2 regions of the Leucobacter sp. USHLN154 genome follow, and region 2 is predicted to be linked to the other one. Evidence: predicted binding sites of a transcription regulator. Region 2 holds the regulator's gene; the other holds the start of a gene.
What was found. The regulator HrcA, encoded in region 2, represses chaperone genes, less so after heat shock. The targets are predictions, from matches to a motif close to TTNGCACTCGNNNNNNNCGAGTGCNAA.
Positions count from the first base shown of each region.

Region 1 (11,654 bases), on a different contig from region 2:
GCAAGGACCCGATGCGGCGCCTGGCACGATCCGGAGTCTCGCCGAGCACCCGGATCGAACCGCCGGTGAGTTCGGCCAGCCCCAGGATGCCGCGCAGCAGTGTCGATTTGCCCGAGCCGTTCGGTCCGATCAGCGCGACCGCAGCGCCCACGGGAACCGCGAGCGTCAGGCCCTCGACCCGCGACGTCCCGTGGTATCCGAAGGCTGCCCCTTCGAGCACCAACGCCGCATCGGAGGCTGCGAGCGCGCCTCTCTCGGCACCCCCGTCGGCCCCGCCTGCCTGCATCGGCTCCGGGGCTGCGCAGTGCTGCGCGTCGCCGGGATCAGATGCTGCTGCGTCGCGTGCGGCCGTCATCCCTGCAGACTATCGGGCACCGCATCCACCTGGGCGCCCCACGCGTCGAGAATGAGTTCCGTGTTGTGCACCGTCGCGCCGATGTAGGTCGCTCCATCGCTGTCGGGTGCGCCCAGCGAATCCGCGTAGAGGTTCTCGGAGTCGACGACCTCGACGCCCGCCTCGTCGGCGATCGTCTGCGCGAGCTTCGGGCTCATCGACGACTCGACGAATACCGCTCGCACGCCGTGCTCTTCGATGGAGGCGACGAGCGCGTCGATTTCGGCGGCGCTCGGCTCGGCGTTGTCTTCGAAGCTGGGCAGGATCGACCCGGCGAACTCGATCCCGTAGTCATGCAGGTAGTACCGGAGCGAATCGTGGCCGCTCACGAGCACCCGCTCGTCTGCCGGCACCCGTTCGAACTGCGCGGCGATCCACGTGTCGAGCTCTTGCAGACGCTCGGTGTACGACGCGGCGCGCTGCTCGTAGTCGCCCGCGTGATCCGCGTCCGCCGCTGCGAGTCCGTCGGCGATCTCCGTCACCATGCCGACGGCGTTCTTCGGCGACGTCCAGATGTGCGGGTTCACGTCGCCGTGATCGTGGTCGTGCTCGGCCTCATCCGCGTGATCGTGGTCGTGATCCGCTTCGTCAGCGTGCTCGGCATCGCCAGCGTGCTCGTGCTCGTGCTCGTCCGTTGCGGCGCCCTCGGCGGTGATGTGCTTCGCCTCGTCGAGGTCGATGCCATCGGCCGCCGTGATGATGGTGCCGTCGAAGCCGGAGGCATCCACCGCATCGTCGACGAAGCTCTCGAGGTCGGCCCCGTTCACGATCAGCACGTCGGCCTCCCCGAGCGCCAGCAGATCGGCGGGGCTCGGGTCGAAGTGGTGCGCCGAGGCGTTCGGGGCGAGCAGGCCGGTGAGCTCGATGTCGTCGCCCCCCACTTCGCTCGCGAAGTCGGTCAGCTGCGTCGTGGTCGCGACGACCTTGAGCCCGGCGTCGCCGCCGTCGTCGGCATTGGCGCCGCCGCTGCAGGCGGTGAGTGCCAGGAGCGATGCGAGTGCTGCGGCGGCGAGAACGGCGGGTTTCACGGAGCGGGGCTTCTGAGTCATGACACACTTTCTAATGAGAACGAGTATCACTATACACCCCACGCCGGGAACGGGTCCTCGCTGCGCCGGCACCAGGCACCTCGGAGGAACGGACGCGCTTCGACGCGCATTCCCGGCGCTGGCGCTCGTAAGCTGGGCGGATGGAAGACGCGACGGCGGAGACCGCGCTGGCATGGCGCGACGCGCTCCGCCGCGGCGACGTCTCCGCGCGCGAGGTGGCCGAACGGTATCTGCGCCGCATCGAGGCGCACCACGAACTCGGAGCATTCCTCGCGGTCATCGGCGACCAGGCTCACACGGACGCGACGGCAGCCGACGCGCGATTCGCGGCGACATCACGCTCGGAACGCTCGACGCTGCCTCGTCTCCATGGGCTGCCCATCGCCGTCAAGGACCTCGTAGAGGTCGCCGGAATGGCGACGACCCGCGGCAGCGCCGCCCTTCGCCACCGCGTGGCCACCGCCGACGCTCCGGGAGTCGCGATGCTGCGCGCGGCCGGCGCGATTCCGCTCGGGAAGACGCAGGTGTCGGAGCTCGGCCTGACCGGTTACTCCGAGAACGCCATCGCGCCACCCGCGCGCAATCCGCTCGACCCCTCGCGCACTCCGGGTGGATCCTCCGGCGGGAGCGCGGCTGCGGTCGCGGCCGATCTCATCCCCATGGGTCCGGGAACGGATGGCGGCGGTTCGATCCGCATCCCAGCGCTCGCCTGCGGTCTCGTCGGACTCAAGCCGGGTCTCGGCGCGGTGCCAGGGGATCTGGCCGCGGCCGCTCCCTCCCTGCACGACGAGTTCGGTGCGCCGCGGTTGACGGTGAGCGGCCCCTTGGCCCGGGATCCGGCCGACGCGGCGATGCTCTTCGATGCGCAGCGCGGCGCGACGGGGGAGCCAGCCTTGGCGGCCGTGCGCGCCGCCGATGAGCTCACCGGACTCCGCATCGCGTACTCTGCGGCCTCGCCGTTCGCATCGGTGTATCCGATCGCGCTCAGTGCCGAATCAGGCTGCGCGTTCGAGGCGGCCAGGGAGCGCCTCGCCGCCCGCGGTCACCGCATGGATGAGGCGACCTTCGCCTACGACCCCGAGTACCCCGAGGCGTTCACGACCTCGTGGACGGCGGGCCTCTCGCGTCTGGCGCTCGCTCCCGATGCCGCTGCACGCCTGATGCCGCTCACCAGCCTCTTCCGCGAGCGCGCCCGCGCACGAACCGTCGAGGCGCATGAGCGCGCAGGGGCACGGCTGCGCGATTTCGCCGCAGACGCGCGACAGCAGTGGGGCGCCTACGATGCCGTCCTCACTCCCGGACTCACGATGCTCCCCCCGCGCGTCGGCGCCTTCACGTCGATGCATCCGGATGACGACTACCGGCTGCAGTGCGAGTGGGCTCCCTTCACGTCGATGGTGAACGTCTCAGGGCTGCCCGCGGTCGCTGTGCCGGTGATGCGGCTGCCGAACGGGCACGCAATGGGGGTGCAACTCATCGGCAGGATCGGCTCCGAGTCGCAGTTGCTGCAACTCGCGGCGCAGCTCACGTCCCCGTGAGTGCGCCGTCGCGCCCCTCTCGGCAACTCGACCGCGACTGCCGGCAGACCGCGATTTTCAGAGATCTTGCAGCGAGCTTCATTAGCACTCTCAGGTACCGAGTGCTAATTTATATGCACATTGAGTGACCTCCACTCAAGTTTCACTGGAAGGAGAAAATCATCATGGCAATGACATTCGATCCCTTCAGCGAGCTGGATCGCTGGGCCGCAGGAGCGCTCCAGCAAGCGCGCTCCGGTCCGCGCCAGATGCCGGTCGACCTCCAGCGCGACCACGAGCGGTACGTCTTGAACGCCGATCTGCCCGGCGTCGACCCGGGCTCGATCGACGTCGATGTCGACGGCCAGCTCCTGACAATCCGCGCGCAGCGCACCGCCGACGTGGCAGAAGGCTCGAAGTGGCTCACGCGTGAGCGCCCCTCCGGCACCTATCTGCGGCAGTTCAGCGTCGGGCAGGGCGTCGACATCGCCGGCATCTCCGCCTCGTACGACAACGGCGTGCTCAGCGTCGTGATCCCCGTGAGCGAGCAGGCGAAGCCGCGCAAGATCGCCGTGCAGGGTCAGTCCGAGCACGTCGAGAGCGACACTCAGAAGTCCCTGACCCACTGATCCGGCACCGTACGCACGCCGCGTGACGCTGTGGGGCGCCGTTCGGGCGCCCCACAGCGTCACGCGCGAACCGGGACGCGCGGACTCGGGAAGCTTCCGATCCGCCGACGCAGCGATCAGGAGGCGAGGCGGCCCGGCCGAAGCGGCAGGCCCGCCGCCGTGTACGCCTCGTCGATGAGGGCCATCGTACGACGGGAGCGCTCGAGGCCGACGCGCGATCGCTCACCGCTGCGCACCGCTGACCGAATGCGGCGCAGTTGATGGGTGTACGACGACGAGGCGCCCAAATGCTCCGAACGCTCTTCGACGCCGGCTCCCGTCGTCGTGCGCACGATGAGGCGCCCGTCCTCCTGGGGTTTCACGAAGTTCGGCAGCACGACCTCGCCCAGGCTTCCGTGCACTCGGAGCCCGAAGTTCCATTCGTCGCTCGCCATGCTCGTGTGCATCGACACGGGCACGCCTCCGAGCTCCAATCCGGCGACGACCGTCGCATCGACCCTCGCGTCACCCGTGTGCCCCTCAGCCCGCGCGAAGTCGAGGGTGAGCGGCGGCGCAGTCGGCAGACGCACACCCCCGAGCTCTCCTCCGAGCTGATCTCCGAGCAGGAGCAGGGCGTGCAGCGCGTAGCACCCGAGATCCATCAGCGTGCCGCCGGCGAGATCGAAGCTCCATCGCGGGTCGCGCAGCGCGGGCGCCGGCATGTCCATATGCACGTCGACACCGCGGATCTCCCCGATCGCGCCCTCGCGCACGTGACCGATGAGGCGATGCATGGCCGGATGATCGGCGTAGTGGAATGCCTCCCACGCCCAGCCGGCCGAGCGCTCGAGTCTGGCGGCGACGCGATCGAATTCTGCGAGGTTCGCCGCGAACGGCTTCTCGACGAGCACATTGCGTCCGGCTTCGAGCGCTCGTGCCGCCCACTCGGCGTGCAGCCCGTTGGGAAGGCCGATGTAGACGAGGTCGAGCGAGTCGTCTTCGATGAGGGACGCGTAGCTCTCGGCTGCCGCCGAGAAGCCCCGTTCGGCGGCGTAGTGACGAGCGCGCTCGGGATCCCGCGCCGCGACAGCGGCACGAATGTCACCGGTCTCCGCCGTCGCCGCGATGATCGACTCCTCGGCGATGCGCGACGCGCCCAGCATGCCGATGCGCAGCGGCGCACTCATGACGCCTCCGGGATGTCGGTCGCGCCGAGCGCCTCGCGCAGGCAGGCGACGCTGCGGCGCGCACTGTCGAACGCCGCCACCGCGTCAGCTTCGTGCTCGATGACCGTATCCTGCTCCACCACGTACCATCCGGCATACCCCACGCCGCGCAGCGCGCGGACGATCTCCACGATGCGCGCGTCGCCGGCGCCGAGTGACCGATACATGCCCTGGCGCACCCCCTCGCGGTAGTCGATCTCTCCGGCTCGCACCCGCGCGGCGACGGCGAGACTCACATCCTTCAGGTGCGCGTGCACGATGCGGTCCGCGTACTGCTCCACGAAGGCGACCGGATCGCCGCCGCCGAGCGTGTAATGGCCCGTATCGAGGCACAGGCCGATGCGGGAGCCTGCGATCACGCGCTCCACCGCATTCGGGGCCTCGACCACCGTGCCGAGATGGGGGTGCAGGGTCGCCACCACCCCGACGGCGGCGGCGGCATCGTGCGCACGATCGAGGTTGGCGAGCAGCGTGACCCATTCCGGGTCGCTCAACTCGATCGCACCGTCATACCCTTCCGCTCCCGTCACCGCCGAGAGCACGAGCGTCGTGGCGCCGGAGGCGACGTACGCCTCGAGTTCGCGCTCGATCGCCGGCAGCGGATCCACCGCCGCCCGGTGCAGCACGACCGGGAAGAACCCGCCGACGGCTTCGAGGCCCGCTGCGGCGAGCGCTGCGGCGCGCTCGGCCGGAGCATCGGGCAGAAACCCTTCCGGCCCGAACTCGGTCGCCGTGATCCCGAGCGACACCATCTCGGAGAGCACGCGCTCCCGCTCCAACTGCAGCCCCCAATCCGGGACCTCGATGACGCCCCAGCTGATGGGGGCGGCTGCGATGCGTGCGCGATGTGCCATGTGCGACTCCTTCGTCGGTGCAGTGCGAGTGGATGAGGATCAGGCGCCGGCCGCGGTCGTGCCCTCGACCGGCGTGCTCGACTGCCAGGTGCGCGTCTCGGCCGATCGCTCGGCCGCCGAGACCACCTGGGCCGCCGAGAGCGCATCCTGAATATTCGAGTTGATGGCCTCGCGCCCGAGCACCGCCTGGAGGAACTTCTTGGCCTCGATCACCTTGAGGTCGTCGTATCCCATCGAGGTCCCCGCTCCCGGCTGGAAGCGGTTGAAATCACCCATCCCCGGCCGGGCCATGACGCGCGTGTACCCCTGGTTCTCCGCGCCCAGACCGCCCGAGAGGTGCAGCTCGTTCATGCGCTCGAAGTCCCAGTGCGCCGAGCCGCCCGTGCCGTAGACCTCGATGCCGTAGCTCGCGCGAGGGCCCACCGAGACCCGGGAGGCCTCGAGGGTGCCGACGGCGTGCGCCGCCGGAGCCCCGTCCGCGACTCGCACGAGCATCCCGGCGTAGTCCTCGTTCTCGACCGGTTTTATGTCGCCGTTCTCGATCAGCGCGAAGTGGGTTCCCGTGCCCATCGGAAGCTCGGGGCGCTCGGCGTACACCGTCGAGGTGACTGCGCTGACCTCGCCGATCGGGCCGAGCGTGTACTGGACGAGATCGACCAGGTGGCCCATGAGGTCGCCCAGAACGCCGTTGCCCGCCAGCCCCCGCACGAAGCGCCACGACAGGGCGCCGCGCGGGTCGGCCGAGTAATCCGCGAACATCTGCCCGCGGACATTCGTGATGCGCCCGAGCCTGCCCTCGGCCACGAGTTCGCGCAGGTACTCGATCGCGGGGGCATGGCGATAGTTGAACCCGATCGACGTGACGACGCCGGCCTCCTTGGCCGCGTCCGCGACCGCGCGGGTCTCGTGCTCGCCGCGGCCGACCGGCTTCTCGATCCAGAAGTGCTTGCCGGCCCGGGCCGCCGCGATGCCGATCTCCGAGTGCAGGAAGTTCGGGGCGCAGATCGACACGACGTCGACGTCTGGATCGTTCAGCACATCGTGGTAGTCCGCCGAAGCCCGCTCGTACCCGAGCACGCGCACCGCCTCATCCGTACGCGCCGGCGCCGGGTCCGCCGCGTGCACCAGGCGGGGTGCGAGCCCGAGATCCGGGTACGCGTACTTGAGGTTGGCGTAGGCGCGGCTGTGCAGCTGGCCCATCCACCCGACGCTGATGAGGCCCACCCCGATCTCGGTGGTGCCGTCTGCACGTGTCCGCATCTTCGCTCGTTTCGTCTTCGTGGTGCCGTGCACCGGTTCTCACTGTGGGGCCGGCCGGGGGCCGGGCCCGGGTCTGGGATCCTCGACTGTCGACCGGAGTGATCCTGACTCTGGACTTGATTCTGGACCGGTCCAAATTGTACGGACATGGTGGCTGCGGTGTCAACAGTCCCGTGGGACCGAGGGTGTCCGCCGAACCCGAGCGAATCCCGCCGCCCGAATCCCTCGTGCTCAGCACTCGAGCTCGATCTCGGTGCGGGGGGCGCCGGTGCAGCGGGGGCGGCCGGTGCGCCCCCGGGATGCAGAACGGGCGCCCGATCCTCATCCGGATCGCGCGCCCGCCCTCGCGGAACCGAGAGACGCTCAGCGGCGTGAACGCCCTGGGGCGTCCTCCCCGTCGTCCTCGTCGTCCGCGTACTCGCCGGGGACGACGGTGACGGCCTCGGTCACCTGCACGCGTCCCACGCCCGCCGCGGCGTCGCCCTCGATCTCATCGCGGATCGTGCGCACCGCGTCGGTGCTCGTGCCGACATCCCGCAGTTCGTGGACCAGCTGCTCGAGCTCCGCGCCGCCGGCCATGAGTCCGGTGAGCTCCTCGAGCGAGATCGCGGATTTCTCGTGGTACCCGATGCTCTGTCCGCGCTTCAGCAGCAGGAAGCGATCGCCCACCGGGTAGGCGTGGTGCGGATTGTGGGTGATGAAGATCACGCCGAGGCCGCGATCGCGCGCCTGGATGATGTAGCGCAGCACCACACCCGACTGCTTCACGCCGAGCGCGGCGGTCGGCTCGTCGAGGATCAGCACCTTCGCGCCGAAGTACACGGCTCGCGCAATGGCCACGCACTGGCGCTCGCCGCCCGAGAGGGTGCCGATCGGCTGATCCACGTCGCGCAGATCGATGCCCATGTCGAGCAGCTCCTGCTTCGCCGTCTTGCGCATGAAGTCGACGTCGAGCCGCTGGAACGGACCCCAGCCCTTCGTCTGCTCCGACCCGAGGAAGAAGTTGCGCCAGACCGGCATGAGGGGCGCGACCGCGAGATCCTGATACACGGTGGCGATGCCCCGGTTCAGCGCCTCGCGCGGCGAGTTGAACTTCACCGGTTCGCCCTCGACGAGGTACTCGCCGGCGGTGTGCTGATGGAGCCCTGCGATGATCTTGATGAGCGTGGACTTGCCGGCGCCGTTGTCGCCGAGCACGCACATCACCTCGCCGCTCGCCACCTGCAGGCTGACGTCGCGGAGCGCGATGATGTTGCCGTACCGCTTCTCGGCGTCGCGCAGCTCGACGAGCGGCGCCTTCGCGGTTGCCGTGGCCGTCGCCGGAGCGGCGGCTGTCGATGTGGCGTTCACTTTTTCCCTCCTCGCGCCGCGCGGCGCTGCAGCGTGAAGTTCAGCACGGTGGCTCCGAGGAGCATGGCGCCGAGGAAGAACTTCAGCCAGTCCGGATTCCACTCCGCGTACACGACGCCCTTGAGCGCCATGCCGTAGATCAGTGCGCCGATCGCGCCGCCGATCGCCGAGCCGTATCCGCCGGTCATGAGGCAGCCGCCGACGACGGCCGCGATGATGTAGAGGAACTCGTTGCCGATGCCCTCACCCGACTGCACCGTCTTGAATGCGAAGAGCTGGTGCATGCCGAGCAGCCACGCGCAGAAGCTGACGCCCATGTAGAGGCCGATCTTCGTCTTCACGACGGGGACGCCCACGGCGCGAGCCGCGTCGGGGGCGCCGCCCGACGAGAAGATCCAGTTGCCGACCTTGGTGCGCTGCAGGATCCAGGTCGCGATGAGCACGAGGATGATCCAGTAGAAGACCGTGATCTTGACGTTGACGCCGAAGACGGGGATGTCGGCCGCGAACACCGCTTCCGCGGAGGCGAACCCGGGCCACTGCGCGATGGAGGGGGCTGCGACGCCGCCCGTGAGCGCGCGCGTCACGCCGAGGTTGAGGCCGGTCAGCATGAAGAAGGTCGCGAGCGTGATGATGAAGCTCGAGAGCTTCGTCTTCGTCAGCAGCCAACCGTTGAGCAGCCCGATCAGCAGCGAGAACACCAGGCCGACGATCGCTCCGACCCAGACGTTCCCCCCGAACCAGTACATGAAGAGGGACGACGAGAGCGCCGCCGAGATGACGCCGACACCCGCCGACAGGTCGACCTCGCCGCCGATCATCAGGAGCGATACGCCGACCGCCATGATGCCGACGGTCGAGGCGCCGTACAGGATCGTCGCGATCGAGCTCGGCTGAGTGAACTGGGGGGCGACCACGGCGAACATGATCGCGAGTACCAGTGCGGCTGCGGTGGCGCCCGCCTCGGGCTTCGTGAAGAACCTGGTGAACAGGTTGCCAGAGGCGACGCGCTCATCGAGCTTGGGTGCGGTTGCTGTACTCATGGATTCGACCTTCCGGCGCGACCCTTCTCTTACTCTGCCGACTCGTCGTCGCCGCTGCCCTCGAACTGCGCGGAGACGCTGTCGGCGTTTTCGGCGTTGACGACGGTGGGTCCGGTCAGCACGGCCTGGCCGCCACCGAGCACGTATCCGCCCTCGGTGTAGAGGCGCACTGCTTCAACGGCGGAGTATCCCTGCACGAACGGCTGCTGATCGATGCCGAAGAGGATCGTGCCGTCCTTGATCGCCGTGTAGACATCGGCGTTGAGGTCGGTCGTGGCGAGCGTCGCGCTGCTGCCGGCGTCGGCGATCGAGTCCATCGCGGTCATCGCGAAGGGTGCTCCGAGGGTGAGCACCGCGTCGATGTCGGAGTTGGTCTGCAGCTTCGACGTGATGGTCGAGGCGACGTTGGTCATGTCGGTGCCCTGCACGTAGAGCACTTCCGACGTGCCCTCGAAGGTGTCCGCGAGCCCCTCGCAGCGGGCTTCGAGGCCGACGTGCCCCTGCTCCTGGATGACGCAGACGGCCTTCTTCAGGCCGGCGTCGTTGAACTGCTCGCCAGCCGCCTGGCCTGCGATGAACTCGTTCTGCCCGAAGTGCGCGAGCACTCCGAGGTCTTTGTAGGCTTCCTCGCCCGCGTTGATGCTGAAGACGGGGATGCCCGCGTCGACGGCCTTCTGCACTTCGCCCGCCATGGCGTCCGACTTCGCGAGCGTCACGACGATGCCGTCCACGCCCTGGTCGACTGCCTGCTGCACGAGCTGAGCCTGGCGCGCACCGTCGGGATCAGAGCTGTAGAGCAGCTCGACGTTATTGCGTTCGGCGGCGTTCTCGGCCCCCGAGCGGATGGTGTCCCAGAAGGTGTCGCCCGGTGCGGCGTGCGTGACGAGTGCAACCTTGATCTCTTCTTCGTCGACGCCACCGCCGCCGCCACCACCTGCAGCACCGCCGCCGGCGCCGGCGGGAGTACCGCACGCAGCGAGGGCCAGTGCTCCGACGCCCGCGAGGCCTGCGAGGCCGATCTTCGACCAACGCCCGAAACGTGATTTCAACATAGCTGCACTCCATCGTGTAATTGAACTAATGTCGTTACAAAGCTTGCGCTCTGCGTTTACAGTACCGTAACTTCCGCGATCCGGCATCTCTTCCGGTAAAGGTTGAATAACGACCACTCGGCACCTCGCTCATGTCTGTTGCAGCCATCCGTACGGTCTCTCGCAGCGTTCCGCGGAGCGCTGCGGCTCACGGGCGATGCCGACAGCGCCGGTCGCTCTCGAGCGCCGCGCGCCAGCCGCAGCTGCCGCGTCGGCTCGCTTTCGAACGGCGAGAAACCCCTCCGCCTCTAGTATCCCGCTGTCCGGCGTCTCCCCGGGCGCACCGAGCGCGGACGGGTGCGGGTCGCGCAGTGCCGGTGACCGCGGCACGCCGTGGCACGATGGGAGCGTGAGCACCCGCGAGCCGGCACCCCGTCGCCCCACGATGCGCGACATCGCTGCGCGCGTCGGCCTGTCGCGGCAACTGGTCTCGATCGTGCTGCGCGGCGCACCGGGCGCGAGCGACGCGTCTCGCGAGCGGATCCTCGCAGCGGCGCGCGAACTCGGCTACCACCCCGACGATTCAGCTCGCATGCTGCGGCGACGACGCAGCGGGCAGCTGGGCGTCCTCTTCACCGTGCGGCAACCGTTCGAGGTCGATCTCGTCGATGCGCTCTACCGTCGCGCCGACGATCACGGGTTCACGCTCGCGCTCGGCGCCATCGGCGAGCAGCACGATCTCGAGACCGCTCTGTCGGGCCTCATGCGCCAGCGCATCGAGGGTCTGATCGTGCTCGACGCCGGAACCGGCGGGCACGAGATCACCGAGCTCCCCTCCGGCCTTCCCGCGCTGCTGCTGGGAGGCCCGACCTCACCGGACGCGCACGACCGGATCGATATCGAGAACGAGCGAGGGATCACCCTCGCCGTCGAGCACCTCAGCGCTCTCGGGCACACGAGAATCGCCTATCTGGGTGCGGCGAGCGGGCCGAATGCCGCCTCCAGGCTCGCCGGATACCGGCGCGCGATGGCCTCACGCGGCCTCCCCGGACGCGTCGTTCCGAGCGACTTCACCGAACTCGGCGGTCATCGGGCAGCACTGTCGCTCCTCGCGGATGGGAGCGTCCGGGAGCACAGCAGCGGAGGGGGAGGCACGGCCGACGCGCCTGGCAGGGTGACGGCACTCGTGTGCATGAACGACCACTGCGCGATCGGCGCCCTGCAGACCCTGGTGCGCGCCGGCGTGCGGGTGCCGGAGGAGGTCTCGATCGTCGGCTTCGACGACAGCTCGGCCGCGGCACTGCCCTACGTGGCGCTCACCT
Region 1 is NZ_JBBCXF010000004.1:205,039-216,692, reverse strand. Features, by position in the region: gene WFH23_RS09000 (metal ABC transporter ATP-binding protein) at 1-355, opposite strand, end outside; gene WFH23_RS08995 (metal ABC transporter substrate-binding protein) at 352-1,443, opposite strand; gene WFH23_RS08990 (amidase) at 1,584-2,981, shown strand; gene WFH23_RS08985 (Hsp20/alpha crystallin family protein) at 3,146-3,589, shown strand; gene WFH23_RS08980 (Gfo/Idh/MocA family protein) at 3,706-4,755, opposite strand; gene WFH23_RS08975 (sugar phosphate isomerase/epimerase family protein) at 4,752-5,648, opposite strand; gene WFH23_RS08970 (Gfo/Idh/MocA family protein) at 5,688-6,908, opposite strand; gene WFH23_RS08965 (ATP-binding cassette domain-containing protein) at 7,272-8,258, opposite strand; gene WFH23_RS08960 (ABC transporter permease) at 8,255-9,301, opposite strand; gene WFH23_RS08955 (sugar ABC transporter substrate-binding protein) at 9,331-10,353, opposite strand; gene WFH23_RS08950 (LacI family DNA-binding transcriptional regulator) at 10,742-11,654, shown strand, end outside.
Region 1: WFH23_RS08985 (Hsp20/alpha crystallin family protein) is a predicted target of HrcA. The motif match lies at 3,063-3,089, and genes of this name have one in related genera.

Region 2 (11,654 bases):
ACCCGGATGGCCCAGCGACCGGAGCGATCGTGCGGATCGACGGGCCGAGCGTCCCCGTCCAGCGCTCGGTGAAGCGCTCCGGCCCGTCCGGTATGGTGCCGCGGTACCGTTTCCCGATCTCTTCCGCATCGGGGTGCGTGAACCGTCTTCCCCTGGCATCCATCACCGTGACGTAGCTCACTCCGACGTCCCGTCGGAGCTCCGACATCCGCTGCTGCAGGGCTGTCACTCGTTCTGATTCGATCGGCCCCGCCAGCGCCTCAGCAGTTTCGGGCGCCGCGGCGATTGCGACTGCCAGAGCCTGGGTGGCGCGCTCAGTACGCCGGTACTCGGCCCGCCGGCTATCCCACATGAGGACTGCGGTGACGATGACGCTCACGGTGAGCGCTCCGCCGAGCAGGATGACGAATACGCGCGACGTCGCGCTCGATGGTCGACCGTGACTCATGGGTCACATTGTCGCACGGTTACGTCGAGCCGGGCACGCGCTACCGCTCGATTGCAGGTCCGATAAGCCCGAAACGCCCGGGCACCGCGCGAGCGGCTTAGCGTGATCAGCGCATCGCGGTGCTGCCGGAGGGGCACGCCGGATGCGATCGACATGGACAACGACGTTCTCAGAAGGAGCAGCATGGCCGCGACAGCACTCACCGGATCCCGATCGGCACCGCGCAAACCCCGCCGGAGGGGGTGGGACAAACACACTTGGCTCTACGTCGCCGTGATCGTCGCGGTCGTGCTCGGAGCCGTGATCGGGCTCGTGGCGCCCGATTACGCCGTCGGTCTCGAACCACTCGGCAAGGCATTCGTCGGACTCATCAAGATGATGATCGCGCCGATCATCTTCTGCACCATCGTCATCGGCGTCGGCTCCATCGCCACGGCCGCGACGGTCGGAAAGATCGGCGGGCTCGCCCTCGCGTACTTCATGACCATGTCCACCTTCGCTCTGGCGATCGGCCTGGTCGTCGGCAACCTGCTCCACCCGGGAACAGGCCTCGACATGCAGGGAGCGGAGTACACGGTCACGGGCGAAAGCAGCAGCACACAGGATTTCGTGCTCGGCATCATCCCGACGACGTTCTTCTCCGCGTTCACGGGCGAGAGCGTGCTCCAGGTCCTCTGCATCGCTCTCCTCACGGGCTTCGCGCTCCAGGGCCTCGGCGAACGCGCGACGCCCATCATGGACGCCATCAAGCAACTGCAGACGCTGGTCTTCCGCATTCTCAGCATGATCCTCTGGCTCGCCCCGCTCGGAGCATTCGGGGCCATCGCGGCTGTCGTCGGGAAAACCGGGATCGCAGCGATCTGGAGTCTCGGAGTGCTCATGCTCGGCTTCTACATCACCTGCATCGTCTTCATCGTCGGAGTGCTCGGCACCCTGCTCTATGCGGTCACGCGCGTCAACATCTTCGCAGTCATGAAGTACCTCGGACGCGAGTACCTGCTCATCGTGGGCACGTCGTCATCCGAATCGGCCCTGCCGCGGTTGATCGCGAAAATGGAACACCTCGGAGTCTCGAAACCCGTCGTCGGCATCACGGTGCCCACGGGGTACTCGTTCAACCTCGACGGCACCGCGATCTACCTGACCATGGCCTCGCTCTTCATCGCCGCCGGAATGGGCGACCCCATGAGCCTCAGCGAGCAGATCGGGCTGCTCGTCTTCATGATCATCGCTTCGAAGGGAGCCGCCGGTGTGACGGGCGCGGGACTCGCGACACTCGCGGGCGGACTGCAGGCGTACCGGCCTGAGCTCGTCGACGGGGTCGGCGTGATCGTCGGCATCGACCGCTTCATGTCGGAAGGGCGGGCGCTCACCAACTTCACCGGCAACGCTGTTGCGACGCTGCTCCTCGGATCATGGACGAAGCAGGTCGATATGCAGCGCGTGCATCGAGTGCTCCGCGGGGAGGCGCCATTCGATGAGACGACCCTCACCGGCGACAATCACGGCGCCTCGGCCGGCTCGGATTCCCACGCACGCGTCGAGGCGGATCCTCGCTTCCGGCGGCGCTGATCAGCGGCGGCCCGGCTCACCAGCGCTGGAACGCCGCATTCAGCACCGCGAGCGCAGCGGGACCGGCGGAGGACGTTCGGAGCACCGTGTCGCCGAGGAGCAGGATCGATGCTCCGGCTTCCTCCAACCCGTCGAGCTCGTCGCCGGCGAACCCGCCCTCCGGTCCGACGACGAGCAGCAGCTCATCGGCCGGGTGCGCGGATTCGGCTGCGGACCGCGCCCACGTCGAGACCCGAGAGGTGCCGCGCGGGTGCAGCACGACGACCGTCTCCCGCTCGCGGCTCGCGATCTCGCGCAACCCGTCGAGCGAAACCGGCTCGCGCACTTCGGGAATGCGCGCGCGCATCGATTGCTTCGACGCCTCTCGCGCGACGCGCCTCCACTTCGCGAGCCCCTTCGCGATCTTCTCCTGGGCACTGGAGCCATCCCAGCGGGAGACGGAACGCGCGGCCTGCCACGGCACGATGGCATCGACGCCGAACTCGGTCGCCTGCTCCACGGCTCGCTCGTCTCGGTCGCCCTTCGCGAGCGCCTGCACGAGCACCAGACGCGGACCGGCGGGCGGCGCTGACTGAACGACGCGATCGATGCGCACGGTGAAGCGATCCTTCGCGACCGACTCGACCGCGCCCTCCCCCAGTGCGCCGGCACCGTCGCCGATCGCCGTCCGCTCGCCGACGCGCAGGCGGCTCACGCGAACGGCGTGACGTCCCTCATCACCGCTCACCTCGACGAGCGACCCCGGAACGATGTCGGAAGCGTCGAGGTCTTCGCGGTAGTAGAGGTTGGCCACGCTCAGCCCTGACGGAAGAAGCGGTCGCGAATCTTGCCGAAGAAGCCCTGATGGAATTCGCCGAGGTGCGGAGCATCGTCCTTGCGCAGCGACGCGAGCTGCCGCACCAGATCCTTCTCCCGATTCGAGAGCTTCGTCGGCGTGGCGACCTGCACGGCGATCTTCAGATCACCGCGCGTCGTGCTGCGCAGTCCCTGGATCCCGCGACCGCGAACCGTGAGCATGTCTCCGGATTGCACCCCCGGCTCGACCTCGACCTCGACCTCGCCGTCGAGGCCCGCGAGCTTCGCATCGGCGCCGAGAATCGCATCGGTCATGGAGAGCTGCATCGTGCACAGCAGATCATTGCCGTCACGGCTGAAGATGTCGTGATGCATCACGCGGAACTCGATGAACAGGTCGCCGTTCGGCCCGCCGCCGGGGCCCACCTCGCCGCCGCCGCGCATCTGCAGGCGCGTGCCGGTGTCGATGCCGGAGGGAACCTCGATGGGGAAGGTGCGGCGCTCGCGCACGCGCCCCTTGCCCGCGCACTGCACGCAGGGATGCTCGATGATGGTGCCGTACCCCTGGCAGCTGCCGCACGGGTGCATGGTGACCACATTGCCGAAGAGCGACCGTACCTGGCGCTGCACCTGCCCCTGGCCACCGCAGACGTCGCAGGTGACGGGATGCGTGCCCGGCTGGCAGCAACTGCCCTGGCAGACTTCGCAGAGCACCGCCGTGTTCACGGTGATCTCGCGCTGCGTGCCGAAGATGACGTCTTCGAGCGAGACGTCGACCCGGATCATCGCGTCGTCCCCGCGCTCCGAGCGCGAACGCGGACCGCGCTGACCCGCACCGCCGAATCCGGCGCCGCCGAAGAAGGTCTCGAAGATGTCGCCGAACCCAGCGGCGCCCCCCTGCGAGCCGCCCATGTCGTAGTGCTGTCGCTGCTCGGGGTCGCTCAGCACGTCGTACGCATGCGTCACGCTCTTGAACTGCTCGGCCGCGTCCTCGCTCGGGTTCACATCCGGGTGCAACTGGCGTGCCAGCCGCCGGTAGGCCTTCTTGATCTCTTCGGCGCTCGCTTCGCGGGAGACGCCGAGGGTCTCGTAATGATCGGCCACGCTATATCGCTCCTCAGGTAGGGGGTGTCGTCGGGTGGGCAGGAGGAGCGGCGGCTACCGCTCCTCCCCCAAGAATCGGTTGAGGTAGCGCGCGATCGCGCGCACTGTGGCGATGTTGCCGGCGTAGTCCATACGCAGCGGCCCCAATACGCCGAGTTTCGAGATCGCGATGCCGTCCTCGTACTTCGACGCGATGATCGAGGTCTCTGAGAGCCCGTAGGCCTCGTTCTCACGACCGATCGACGCCGAGACATCGCGGTCGTCGTGCACCAGCTCGCCGAGAAGTCGAAGCAGGGTGACCTGCTCCTCAATGGCTTCGAGCACGACGGGCAGCGATCCGGCGAACTCGCCATCCGGTCGGGAGAGGTTCGCGGCGCCAGCAACGGCGATGCGGTCATTGCGGTTGGCCTGCAATTGCCCCGACACCACCGCGAGCACACGGCGCACGAGATCGGACTCGTCTGGTTGCGACCAGAGCGGCAGATCCTCCACGAGACGCGTCACCGCACCCGCAGCCGTCTCGACGTCGCTGCCCACCGCCGCATCGGCGATGCGCTGCCGGAGGCCGTGCACCCACGCCTCCGTGACGCGCGAGGCCGGAAGGAGGGCCACCTGCTGCTCCACCACTCCGCTGCCGAGAATCAGGACGCTGAGCACCCGATCCTCGCCGATCGCGACGAGGTCGATGTGACGCACGACCGTGCGGCGCAGCGACGGGTACTGCGCGACCGCGACCTGGTTGGTGAGCTGGGAGAGCATGCGCACCGTGCGCGCCATGACGTCGTCGAGGTCCGACGACTCGCCGAGGAAGCGCTCGATCGCGGATCGCTGCGCCGAACTCAACGGACGAATGCGTGCGAGCGTGTCGACGTAGAGCCGGTACCCCTTGTCCGTGGGCACGCGGCCCGAGGACGTGTGCGGCTGCGCAATGAGCTCGTCTTCCTCGAGCAGGGCCATGTCATTGCGAATGGTCGCTGCGGAGACGCCGAAGCTGTGGCGGTCGACGATCGCCTTCGACCCGACGGGCTCGTTCGACGACACGTAATCGCCCACGATCGCGTGCAATACCGCGAGGCTGCGCTCCGAAACCATCGCCCCTCCTGACCCTGGCACTCACTTGTTCCGAGTGCCAAGTCTAGCGCAGGCACGGTGGCATGCGACCGCTACCGCTCCCAGCGAACACGGTCGTGCGAGGGGTCCTCGAGCGGCGCCCCGCAGCCCCGACGGGGATGGGATCAGCCGCCCAGCAGTCGGTGCACGACGGTGTCGGCGAGCAGTCGCCCGCGCAGTGTGGGAACGAGGCGTCCGGCGATCGCGGCCCTCCCGTCGAGGAGCCCGTCCGCGATGAGTTGCGGGATCGAGCGACGTTCGTCGGCGCTCAGCACGTCAGCCGGAAGCCCGTCGACGATCCTGGTCTCGAGCAGGATGCGCTCCTCTCTCCGGGCCTCCTCCGACAGGGTCTCGCGCGAATGCGCGGGCGAGACGCCCTGCGCCATGCGCTGCGCGTATGCGCCCGGATGCTTCACGTTCCACCACCGCACTCCGCCCACGTGGCTGTGGGCTCCGGGGCCGGCCGCCCACCAGTCCTCACCCGTCCAGTACGAGAGATTGTGGCGCGACCGCGTCTCCGGCGAGCGCGACCAGTTGCTGATCTCGTACCAGGAGAAACCCGCCTCGGCGAAGCGGGCGTCGGCGAGCTCGTACATATCGGCGTGCAGGTCCTCGTCGGGGGCGGCGACCTCCCCGCGTCGGATCTGCGCGGCGAGCTTCGTGCCGCGCTCGATGATCAGCGCGTAGGCCGAGATATGGTCGGGTTCGCAGGCGAGCGCTGCGTCGATCGAGCGCTCCCAATCGGCGAGGCTCTCGCCCGGCGTGCCGTAGATGAGATCGACGCTCACCTGGAGCCCGGCATCGCGCGCCCACTGCGTGACCAGCGGCACGCGCTCAGGGGTGTGCGTGCGGTCGAGCGTCGCGAGCACGTGCGGCACGGCGGACTGCATGCCGAAACTCACGCGCGTGAACCCCGCATCGGCCAGTGTTCGCAGGTACTCGGCGTCGACCGAGTCGGGATTCGCCTCCGTCGTCACCTCAGCCCCGTCGGTCAGCCCCCACTCCGCCCGGATGCGCCCGAGCATGCGAGCGAGATCGTCGGCCGGCAGCAGCGTCGGCGTGCCCCCGCCGAAGAACACGGTCGATACCTGCCGTTCCGGAAGCCCGGCGAGTCGCAGCACGCGGCCGCCCAGGGTCAGCTCCTGCTCCACCTGCGCGGCGTAGTCGCCCCGCGAGGTGCCGCCGAGCTCACTGGCCGTGTACGTGTTGAAATCGCAGTATCCGCATCGCACTCGGCAGTACGGCACGTGCACGTACACGCCGAAGTTGCGGGCATGCGCGCCGACCGCGACCTCGGGTGGGAGCGCGCCGTCCTCCGGGGCGGGGTCTCCCTCAGGCAGCGCGCTCGGCACGGCGGTCTCCTGATCCTGCGTTCCACTCGGGGCAGAACTGCCCCCTCATCACGACCGTCTACTGGGTCGGCGCTGGTGTGTCGGGCCGTTCGCGTCGGCGCCCGGCAGATGGCCGGGGGCGTCGTCTTGCTCCGCGATGCCGTCGGACGCCTGCACAGGCTCGGGCTCGGGCACAACCTCAGGCTCGGGCTCGGGCTCGGGCGGAGCCTCGGGCTCGGTCGCCTGTACTGGCTCGGGCGCAGCCTCAGGCTCGGCATCCGGCGCCGCATCGACAGCTGGCTCCGCCGCGGGGGTCTCCGCCTGCACGGCCGGGCCGAGATCCGGAACGGGCTGAGCACCGGGAGCGAGCGCGGCGATCCCGCGCTTGACGGCATCGAGCGCGGCACGGACGTCGGCGCGGCCGCGCAGGCCGAGCAAACCGTTCTTCGGCGCTGCGACGAACCCGCGGGCGACGGCCCACACCGTGTCGTCGGCGCGGAACTCGATCAGGAAGAGCTGCTCGCCGACAGCGCCGGCTTCGTCACCGGTCCCCCACGCGAACCCGACGCGGCGCTCCTCGTCCACGGTGTACACCACGAGCACGTTTCGGGGATCCTGCCCCTCGAAGTGCAGCACTGCGGTGGTCCCCGCGACGATGTACGGTTCGCCGTCTGGGCCGAACTGCTCCTCGACCGCACCAGCGGCCTCCGGCATTCCGTCACCGTTGAAGCTCGGGCCCACGTATTCCGAACCAGCGCCTCGAACGATGTCGGTCACACGCACGCCGGATCCGCGCTGCGCGCCCCAGGTCATCAGCAAGCTGGAAGCGATCAAGAATCGCTCCTGGCCGCTTCCGAGGCGGAGCTCCTCCTCGTACGGGGTCATGCCCTCGGGCGGGTACCGAACGATGTCGGGGTCTTTCGAAGCTCCGACGGCCGCATAAGCGACCGGCATCTCCACGTGGCTGCTGCGGCGGGCCGGCTGATCCTTGCTCATCGCTTGCCCCCTTCCTTCCCCTCCACATCCCCGGAGAGCGCGGCGATGAAGGCCTCCTGCGGCACCTCGACGCGGCCCACCATCTTCATGCGCTTCTTGCCCTCTTTCTGCTTCTCGAGCAGCTTGCGCTTGCGACTGATGTCGCCGCCGTAGCACTTCGCCAGCACGTCCTTGCGGATCGCGCGAATCGTCTCGCGGGCGATCACGCGCGCGCCGATCGCGGCCTGGATCGGCACCTCGAACTGCTGGCGCGGGATGAGCTTGCGCAGGCGTTCGGCCATCATCGTGCCGTACGAGTACGCGTTGTCGCGGTGCACGATCGCGCTGAAGGCGTCGACGGCTTCGCCCTGCAGCAGAATGTCCACCTTCACCAGGTCCGCCTCCTGCTCGCCCATCGGCTCGTAGTCGAGGCTCGCGTAGCCCTGGGTGCGACTCTTCAGGTGGTCGAAGAAGTCGAAGACGATCTCGCCGAGCGGAATGCTGTAGCGCAGCTCGACGCGCTCGCCCAGGTACTCCATTCCCAGCAGATTGCCGCGGCGGCTCTGGCAGAGCTCCATGATCGCGCCGACGTAGTCCTTGGGCGCCAGAATGGCCGTCTTCACGACGGGCTCGCGCACGCTCGAGATCTTGCCATCGGGGTACTCCGACGGATTCGTCACGGTGATCTCGCGCCCGTCGTCGGTCGTGACCTGGTAGATCACGCTCGGAGCCGTCGCGATGAGGTCGAGATCGAACTCCCGCCGCAGGCGCTCGGAGATGATCTCGAGGTGGAGGAGCCCGAGAAATCCGCAGCGGAATCCGAAGCCGAGAGCCACTGAGGTCTCCGGCTCGTACTGCAGCGCAGCGTCTTCGAGCTTCAGCTTGTCGAGCGCCTCGCGCAGCACGGGGTAGTCGCTCCCGTCGAGCGGGTAGAGCCCCGAGAAGACCATCGGCTTCGGGTCGGTGTACCCGGGCAGCGCCTCGGACGCGGGCTTGCGCTTCGCGGTGACCGTGTCCCCCACCTTGGAGAGCCGCACGTCTTTCACACCCGTGATGAGGTAGCCCACCTCGCCGACGGCGAGTCCCTTCGTCGGCGTGGGCTCGGGCGCCGAGACGCCCACTTCGAGGGCTTCGTGCTCCGAGCCGGTCGACATCATCTGCACCTTCTCGCGCGGCGACAGATTGCCATCGATCATGCGCACATAGGTGACGACACCGCGATACGGGTCGTAGACGGAGTCGAAGATCATCGCGCGCGGCGGCCCATCGGCGCTGCCGACCGGAGCCGGGATCCGATGCACCACGCTGTCGAGCAGTTCCTCGACACCGGCGCCGGTCTTCCCCGACACCTTCAGGATGTCTTCGGGACGGCCGCCGATGAGGTCGGCGATCTCACGCGAGACGCGCTCGGGATCGGCCGCAGGCAGGTCGATCTTGTTGAGCACCGGAATGATCTCGAGATCGTTCTCCATCGCGAGGTAGAGATTCGCGAGCGTCTGCGCTTCGATGCCCTGCGCGGCGTCCACGAGCAGGATCGCCCCTTCGCACGCCGCGAGCGAGCGCGAGACCTCGTAGCTGAAGTCGACGTGCCCCGGGGTGTCGATCATGTTGAGCGCGAAGTCGCCCGCATCGGTCGCCCAATGCATGCGCACCGCCTGCGACTTGATGGTGATGCCGCGCTCGCGCTCGATATCCATGCGGTCGAGGTACTGCGCGCGCATCTCGCGATCGGGAACGGTGCCCGTCACCTGAAGCATGCGGTCGGCCAGGGTCGACTTCCCGTGGTCGATGTGCGCGATGATGCAGAAGTTGCGAATCTTCGCGGGGTCGGTCGACGCCGGTACTGGAGGGTTCAGGCTGCGTGGAGACATTGTTCGCAATTATCGCACGCGCGGGAGCGGGTTCGTGCGCCGGACACGACGCCGCATTCCCCGAGTCCGGCCGTTCCTGCGAGAATATGCAGATGCCTCGCGTCGTCGCCCTGTATCGCTACCCCGTCAAAGGATTCACTCCGGAGCGCCGCGAACGACTCACCGTGCAGCGCGACGGGCGCATCGTCGGCGACCGGGTGCTCGCCTTCCGCTTCGCAGAGGCAGCGCTTCCCGAACAGCGCGACGGGCTCGACTACTGGCCGAAGGCGCAGGGCCTGGCGCTCCAGGACTTCCCGGCCCTCGCCGCATTGCGACTCGAGTTCGACGCTGCCGAGCGCCGCGTCACCATCTTCAGCGGCACCTCCGTCATGGTCTCCGCCGCGCTCGATGACGCCGGCCGCAAGCACCTCTCCGATGCGGTGACCGAGTTCGTGCTCGGCACGCGTGAGGGGAAGCGGTTGCAGCGCCCCGGCAGGCTGCCGCTCGAACTCGTCGGCGACGGCGAGCACGCGCGGTTCCAGGATCGCGAGCAGGGCTACGTGTCGCTGCACGGCCGCGCCAGCGTACTCGCACTCAGCGCAGTGATCGAGCGAACCGACGGCGGCACTCCCGAACTCACCGCCTCCGGGGGCGATCCCGATCCTTCCAGCGGGACAGACCCCGCACTCGATGACCGCCGCTTCCGGTCGAACATCGTCATCGACGGCGTCGAGGCCTGGGAGGAGCTCGAGTGGCGCGGGGCGGTGCGCATCGGCGAACTCGAGTTCCGCACGGCAGAACCCATCGTCCGGTGTCTCGCCACCCATGCGAACCCGGAGACGGGCGCACGCGACGCACGGGTGCTCACCACCCTGACCCGGCGCATCGGGCAACGGGAGCCGACGCTCGGCACGCTCCTGCTCCCCCGCGAGCTTCCGGCCCCGATGCCCGCCGGAACCGAGCTCGGGAGCGCCGCCTGGGGCGACATCCGGGTCGGCGACGACGTCGAGCTGATCGCGGACGCGCTGTAGTCCCGCCGCGGCGCGCCGATGCCGCGACCGCACGGCCACTGGGATCGACGCCGAGCTTCTGCTAGACTCGGTTCTTGGCTTGCGTGTGGTTCTTACCACACCACCCGTAAGGTGCCCTCTCTCACCGCGCGGAACAACCCGTCAACCGGATCTAAAGGACACATCTCAACGTGGCAAATATCAAGTCGCAGATCAAGCGCATCAAGACCAACCGCAAGGCGACCGAGCGCAACAAGGCGTACAAGAGCGAACTCCGCACCGTCGTGCGCGCAGCTCGCGAGGCGATCGCAGCCGGCGACAAGTCGGTAGCCGAGGCCAAGCTGAAGACCGCCGGCCGCAAGCTGGACAAGGCCGCCTCGAAGGGCGTCATCCACAAGAACCAGGCCGCGAACCGCAAGTCGAAGCTCGCCGCTCAGGTGGCATCGCTCTAACTCGCATTCGCGATCGATTCAGGCCCTGCTTCGGCGGGGCCTTTTTCGTGCGCTGGCGCACTGCACCCGCAGTGCTACACGCGCCCGCGTTTCGCTACGAACAAGAGATACTTCTCGAGCGCGTACTCGGGGTCCCGACTCCCGCCCTTCAACCGCCACTCGGTTTCTGCGGCGAGATCGATCGCACGAGCGAGATCTTCTTCGCGCCAGCCGCGCACTTCGCGCAGCGCCCGATCGACCTGCCACGGAGCCATGCCGAGCTCTTTCGCGAGCTGTCCCCCGGATCCGCCGGCGCCGTAGACCCGGGCCATCGCGCGCACCTTCATATTGAGTGCGGCGAGCATCGGGATCGGATCGGTTCCCGTCGAGAACGCCTGGCGGAGCAGCACGAGAGCGTCGGCCGCACGACCGGCCGTCGCGGCGTCGGCCACTCTGAACGCATTCGTCTCGACGCGGCCCTCGGTGGCGCGTGAGACCTGATCCTCGGAGATTCTGGTGCCGACGTCCGAGACGAGTTGCCCGATCGCGCCGGCGAGCTCGCCGATCCCGCCCGAGAACGCGGCTGCGAGCTGGCGGGCCGCCCCCGGGGTGACCTGGGCGCCCAGTCGGCGAAACTCGGCCTGCACGAACGCGAGGCGATCCTGATCCTTCTTCACTTCGGCGCAGACCACCTCGATACCGCCGCCGGCCCCGCCGCGCACGAGATCGAGCAGCGCTTTGCCGCGCTGACCGCCGGCGTGGCGCAGCACCAGTGTCGTGCCGTCCGCCGGCTCTGCGACGTACCGTTTCGTGTCTTCGAGGAAGGCGTCGGAGCACTTCTCGACGCCCTCGACGCGAATCAACCGCGGCTCTGCGAACAGTGACGGGCTCGCGATCGTGAACAGCTCGCCCGCCGTGTACGAGGCGGCGTCGACGTCGTGCACCTCGAGATCGCTGTTCACCTCGAGCAGTGCGGCGCGGATCGCTTGCGCCGCTCGATCCGCGAGAAACGCCTCGGGGCCGGAGAT
Region 2 is NZ_JBBCXF010000001.1:859,808-871,461, reverse strand. Features, by position in the region: gene WFH23_RS04060 (ATP-binding protein) at 1-448, opposite strand, end outside; gene WFH23_RS04055 (cation:dicarboxylate symporter family transporter) at 632-2,020, shown strand; gene WFH23_RS04050 (16S rRNA (uracil(1498)-N(3))-methyltransferase) at 2,037-2,813, opposite strand; gene dnaJ (molecular chaperone DnaJ) at 2,816-3,919, opposite strand; gene hrcA (heat-inducible transcriptional repressor HrcA) at 3,974-5,011, opposite strand; gene hemW (radical SAM family heme chaperone HemW) at 5,155-6,381, opposite strand; gene WFH23_RS04030 (DUF1990 family protein) at 6,430-7,356, opposite strand; gene lepA (translation elongation factor 4) at 7,353-9,206, opposite strand; gene WFH23_RS04020 (MOSC domain-containing protein) at 9,299-10,216, shown strand; gene rpsT (30S ribosomal protein S20) at 10,387-10,647, shown strand; gene holA (DNA polymerase III subunit delta) at 10,722-11,654, opposite strand, start outside.